DNA from 2 places in the Proteocatella sp. QWL-06 genome. Region 2 is predicted to be linked to the other one. Evidence: riboswitches for the same ligand, from Rfam matches in the RefSeq annotation. Region 2 holds a riboswitch; the other holds the start of a gene.
What was found. A riboswitch is a leader RNA that binds a small molecule or an ion and turns the genes downstream of it on or off. The one in region 2 is predicted to bind FMN.
Positions count from the first base shown of each region.

Region 1: it holds a riboswitch for FMN, as region 2 does, so the genes downstream of both, ribD (bifunctional diaminohydroxyphosphoribosylaminopyrimidine deaminase/5-amino-6-(5-phosphoribosylamino)uracil reductase RibD) here and AC4PGZ_RS11790 (ECF transporter S component) in region 2, are expected to answer to the same signal.

Region 1 is NZ_CM178755.1:2,348,119-2,351,284, reverse strand. Features, by position in the region: gene AC4PGZ_RS11250 (methyl-accepting chemotaxis protein) at 1-1,218, opposite strand, end outside; FMN riboswitch at 1,385-1,500, shown strand; gene ribD (bifunctional diaminohydroxyphosphoribosylaminopyrimidine deaminase/5-amino-6-(5-phosphoribosylamino)uracil reductase RibD) at 1,654-2,751, shown strand; gene AC4PGZ_RS11240 (riboflavin synthase) at 2,736-3,166, shown strand, end outside.
Region 2 is NZ_CM178755.1:2,473,876-2,477,041, forward strand. Features, by position in the region: gene AC4PGZ_RS11785 (glutamine synthetase III family protein) at 1-747, shown strand, start outside; gene AC4PGZ_RS11790 (ECF transporter S component) at 877-1,488, opposite strand; FMN riboswitch at 1,658-1,773, opposite strand; gene AC4PGZ_RS11795 (ABC transporter permease) at 1,823-3,148, opposite strand; gene AC4PGZ_RS11800 (COG1361 S-layer family protein) at 3,161-3,166, opposite strand, start outside.

The DNA.
Region 1 (3,166 bases), 130 kb from region 2:
TTCGAGCTGGAGATTTCCTGAGGCAATGTTTTCGAGTATATATGATATGTCGCTTATATATCCATGCAGGCTCTCCGATGTGGATGTGAATATCCTCATGAGATCTCCGAGCTCGTCCTCAGGAATCTTTGATTCATCGAGCTTTGTATTCAGATTTCCTTTTCCCATCTGCTCCGCCATGTCTATGACATCATTCAGAGGAGAAAGAGATTTCTTGAGTATCGCAAGTGCCATAAGAGCAAGTATCAGGACGCCTGCAATCGCTATTGCGATAACGATTAGAGTTACGTTTCTCACCGGCGCCAGGGCTTCACTCTGGTCCACTACGAATACGCTCGACCATGATTTGTCAAAGCCGCTTATCTTCACGGGGGAATGCACTACGAAGGTCTTCCCGCTGCCGTCTATGGAGCGGTCGCCCTCGCTTATTATGAATTCTCCATTTTTTGAGGCATTCAGCACGAAATCATTTTCGCCGGCTGACTCATATACTGTACCTACCATGGAAGGGTCTGCCGAGTGGGCGATATAGCTTGCTCCGTTGGTGAGCATATAGCTGTAGGCTGTTTCGTAGTCGCCTCTGTCGTATTCAAGTCCGCTTATAGCGTCTGTGAGTATGTCGCAGTTGGCAACTCCTATGAAATTTCCGTTTGCATCGAGGATGGGATTGCTTAGAGTTATAAGCCATACGGTCTCACCTGTGGAAAGCTCGTATGAGTAAGGCTCTGTTATGTGCGTTGAGAGAGTGTCTCTTGCAGGAGCATAGTAATCTGCGGGTGAATATGTTTCATAGTCGTTATACACATCCATTACTACATCAGCGCCGTCGCGAAATGCATAGTATGAGAGCCCCTGAGGAGTATCTTCAAAGAACCTGTCCGGCTCAAACGCATAGTAGGCGGAAAAAATCCTGTCATCCTTGAGGATTTCGGTAAGGGAATTCTTCAGCATCCTTTCTGCAGATTCCTTATCAAGTGACCGGTACCTGTTGACCTCCATTGCGAGGGCCTTTGAGGTAGTCTGAAGATTTTCCAGGTAGGCCTGGGCAATGTTGGCGTTGTGTTTTGAGATATAGCTTATCTCGCTCTTTACATCTCCTGAAATAATGCTGTTGAGAAGTATGTTCAGCGCGATGCAGATAACGAGCATTACGGCTGTGACTATTCCCGCGATTTTCAGCGGTATCTGGAACATGAGGCTTTTTCTGTTTTTGATCATATACACATTCGATTCCTTTCTTTGTGGATAACTGGGGTCTTATAAAAAAGTTGTTTTACTATGATAGCACCATAGCGTGGGAACTGTCAATAATTTCAGAAATCATCTTTGTGAAAAAATAATTGACATGGGTGTAAAGACATGATATCCTTAAGAAAATTGAATAATGAATCTTCAGGGCAGGGTGAAATTCCCGACCGGCGGTAAAGTCCGCGAGCCTTAATTGGCTGAACTTGTGCAATTCAAGTACCGACAGTAGAGTCTGGATGAAAGAAGACATTTACAGGAATCATTTCCTGTATTTACAGCATGTAAAAAATGAGCTCTGGAATGTAACCGCATTTCAGAGATTTTTTATTTTTATGCAGATTTTTGAGCCCTGAATATTTTAAATATTCAGGGTTTTTTATTTGGTAAGAAAAAGGAGAGCGGATTATGAGAGAAAACTACATGAGACTCGCCATGGAGCTGGCACTTAAAGGCGGAAACAGGGTGAGTCCCAACCCGATGGTAGGCGCCGTCATAGTAAAGGACGGAGAAATCATAGGTCAGGGATATCATGAAGAATACGGCGGGCCTCATGCAGAGATAAATGCTCTCAGATCCGCAGACAGATCTCCCGAGGGGGCCACCATGTATGTAACGCTTGAGCCCTGCTGCCATCATGGAAAGACCCCGCCCTGCACAGAGGCTTTAATAAGGAGCGGCATATCGAGGGTAGTCGTGGGGGCAAAGGATCCTAATCCGCTTGTTGCTGGCAGAGGAATGGAGATTCTCAGAGAAAGTGGTATAAGCGTTGAAATATCAGAGCTCGAAAGTGAATGCGAGGCGCTGAACCGGATATTCTTTCACTACATAAGGACAGGAACTCCATATGTGGTCATGAAATACGCAATGACTCTCGATGGAAAGACAGCAACCTCGAGCGGCAGATCGAGGTGGATAAGCGGAGAGGTTTCCAGAGAGAACGTTCACAGGACAAGGAACATGCTGACGGCCATAATGACGGGCTCGGGCACTGTGCTTGCAGATGATCCTGAGCTTACCTGCAGGATAGAGGGAGGAAGAGACCCCATCAGGATAATATGTGACAGCAGGCTCAGGATTCCTCTTGATGCGAAGGTGTTCAGGAATACAGACAGGATACGTACCATAGTGGCAACCTGTACCAAAGACAGATTAAGGATTGAAAACCTTGAAAACGCTGGATGCAGGGTAATAAGAGTAAAAGAGCGCGATGGGCATCTTGATCTGAACATGCTGATGAAGAAGCTGGGAGAAGAGAAGATAGACAGCATACTGCTGGAGGGTGGATCCACGCTCAATGCGGCGGCGCTGGAGTCTGGAATCGTAAGCAGCGTGCAGGCATATATCGCGCCAAAGATATTTGGGGGAGAGAACGCCAAAGGGCCTGTCGGAGGTATCGGGGTATTCAGCCCTGAGATGGCATACATGATGAAGAACAGGAAGATCACGATTATGGATGAGGACATACTGCTGGAATATGAGGTGGAAAGATGTTTACAGGAATAATCGAAGAGACAGGAAGGATAGTCAGGATCGAAAGAGGCGCAAGGTCATCGAGGCTGTGGATTGAAGGAAAGAGAATATTTGACGACCTCAGGCTGGGAGACAGCGTAGCGGTAAATGGAGTATGCCTCACGGTGTCGCACATGAGCTCGAATATATTCACGGCAGACGTGATGAGCGAGACCATATCGAGGAGCTCCCTGGGGATGCTCAGGCAGGGGAGCAGAGTCAACCTTGAGAGGGCGATGCCCGCAAATGGAAGGTTTGGAGGGCACATAGTCAGCGGCCACATAGACGGAACCGGAACCATAGAATCCATGAAAGAAGACGAGAATGCCGTATGGATAACCATAAGCACAACGGAGAAGATATCGAGATATATAATCGAAAAAGGCTCTGTAGCCATAGACGGCATAAG
Region 2 (3,166 bases):
TTTTCACTCTCCGGCCCTAACATAATACTCAATACAGCAATGGCTGACTCTCTCAGGGAATTTGCCGACAGGCTTGAATCCTTACTCTCCGGCTGCGGCATGGATAATCTTCACAGGGTCGTCACGGAAATACTGAGAGAAGACATTAGAAACCACAAGAGGATAATATTCAACGGAAACGGATACTCAAGGCAGTGGGAGCAGGAAGCTAGCGATCGTGGACTCGAAAACATAAGGTCTTCCGCAGATGCATTTCGAAAGCTCTGCACCGAAAAGAGCCTTTCCCTTTTCTCTGTTCACGGCGTATTCACTCGGGAGGAAGCCGAATCAAGGTGCCGGGTGATGCTTGATAATTACTGCAAGGTAATATCCATAGAGGCGCTTACAATGCTTGACATAGTTAGAAAGGATATCCTTCCTTCTGCGATAGCATACACGCAGACTCTCATAAACTATCACAGCGGACTGGCTGAATTTACTGCTACTTCGGAGAGGATTCCATCCCACTCTCTGATTTCAAGGCTTTCATCTCTTGCAAACTCCCTCATCAGACGCTCTGACGAGCTTGAGTCTATGCTTACACGCTCAAGAAACATTTTAGATCTTCAGGAAGCTGCAAGATACATGGGAGAGGATGTCACCTCTGCCATGAACCTTCTCCGGACGTCAGCAGACGAGATAGAGATGCTGCTGCCTTCAGAGCTCATGCCATACCCTTCGTACAGCGAGCTTCTTTTTTCTATATAAATTTTTACTAACAGGTTTTTCATGACACGTTTTTTCTAATACTGTTTTCAGGGCAATCTAAAAGGGTGGACGTGACGTCCACCCTTCTTCTTTTAAATATTAGCTCACTTTGCTGAAATTTTTATTATATTATCTTTTCTTAAGCACTGGTGACACTTTTTTGTATATCAGTATGGTAACTATGCTCACTACTATACCCTTGAATATGTTGAATGGAACTATTCCATAAAGTACAAGCGATGGAAGGTCATGAATAAGCGGTGTTATAGCGCTTCCCATTGCTATTATAGCCTCTACCGGCATTATCTTTGAATAGAAAGGAAGAAGCACGAAAAGATTGAAGAATCCCCCTGCTACCGTCATTGCTGCAGTTCCTGCGAGGCATCCTATTATAGCGCCTTTCTTGTTGTGATGAAGCTTGTAGAAATAGCTTGCTGCAAATACATACGAAGCTCCTACTATGAAGTTTCCAAGCTCCCCAACGCCTCCTGTAGACGTCTTTGTGATGAAGTGTATCAGATTCTTTATAAGCTGTATAAGGACTCCGGCTATCGGAGATATTGCAAATCCGCCTATCAGTGCAGGTATGTCTGAAAAGTCAAGCTTAAGGAATGCGGGAAATATCGGAATAGGGAATTCCAGGAACATTATGATGTATGCGATAGCAGAAAGCATACCTATTTTTACTACTGATTTCGTTTCCATTCTGGCACCTTTTTTCAATTCAATTCTGTTTTCCATTTTTATTCTCTCCTTAATTATTAAAATTTATATTATATTTTAATAATGTCCGAGGGTATGATATTTGAGCAAAAAAAACCCAGGTGGAATCACCTGGGGCTAATTGTCTTTATCAGTCATTAACATCAATATATTCATATAATGAATAAATCGATATCACAGCACTGCTAACAATCTTCTCTCATCCAGACTTTACTGTCGGTACTTGAATTTCACAAGTTCAGCCATTTACGGCTCGCGGACTTTACCGCCGGTAGGGAATCTCACCCTGCCCCGAAGACATATTACAACTTAATTATATTACATGTATTCATATTTGTAAATACCCTAATTATCATTCATTTCTGAGACTCTCAAGCGCGCTCAGGTTCATGGCTCTCTTTGCAGGAAGATATCCCGCAAGGACTCCTATTCCTGTAGAGAATGCCAGAGTGGAAAGCGCAAGCCAGACAGGTATTATGGATATTGATGATCCTCCCATTCCCATGGATGCTCCAAATGCAGCTCCGAGGAATGTGTTGAGTATATAGGAGAGGCCATAGCTCAGAATCAGGCCTATTATGCCTCCGAGAAATCCTATGAAGGCTGCCTCGAACAGGAACAGATACTTGATGTCTCTTATATTTGCGCCTATTACCTTCATTATCCCTATTTCCTTTGTTCTCTCATATATAGACATTATCATAGTGTTAGATATTCCAAGTGCCGCAACAAGCATGGATACTGCTCCTATCCCTCCAAGGACCGCCTGTATCATGCCGGAGGTCTTTTTCATTTCATCGAGCATGTCGTTGAGGCTGAAGCTCTGGAGTCCCATGTCCTTGATGCTCGTGGAGATCGATTTTACCATGTCTATGTCTTCCACATATACCTTGGCATTCGTGTACTCCTTTTTCTTGCTCTGATAGTTCCCCTGAGCCTTTGCAGTCTCTTCATTTATTTTTTTCACGGTCTCTATGTTCATATATGCGGTATAGCTGGTATCATCGTTCTCGTTTTCCAGTATTCCTATTCCCTGAGCGTCATAGATGATGTAGTCGACCTTTTCTCCGCCCGAGTTGTCGCTCTTGTATCTTTCTCCATAGTTCTGATCAGCCGTGAGCTTGAGCCTGTTTGAGATGACGTCTACAGGAGGCTCTCCTGATTCGCTGTATCCTCCCGTGCTTGAATATGGATTGTAGAACCACATTGGCACGTTTCTTCCAAACAGTATCGCATATTTATCGTTTCCAGCCAGATTTCTTCCTTCCCTGAGTTCATATCCGAATTTCTCGAACACTTCAGGATCTACGCCTGTTATGCTTACTCCGGCAACATATTTTCCTATCCCTATCTTCATATAGGCTGTCTCTATGGGCGTTATCGCCGTAACTCCATCAAGCTTTGCTATATCTGCTATGGCCTTGTCATCGAGCTTTGCCTGCTTCTGCTGTCCGCTCGAGTCCATAACCATTCCCCCGCCTGAATATATGTCTATCGTATGGAGGTTCCCAAAGCTCTTTATCTGTTCTTCAAAGCTCGAGCTGAGACCTATTCCAAGCGATACCATAACCGTAATGGCGCAGGTTCCGATAATTACTCCCATTATTGCCAGGATGCTCCTGGTCTTTCTTCTGAGAAGGTTCTTTATCCCCATCGTCATAAGGTCTGCGAAATTCATATTATCACCGCCTTATAT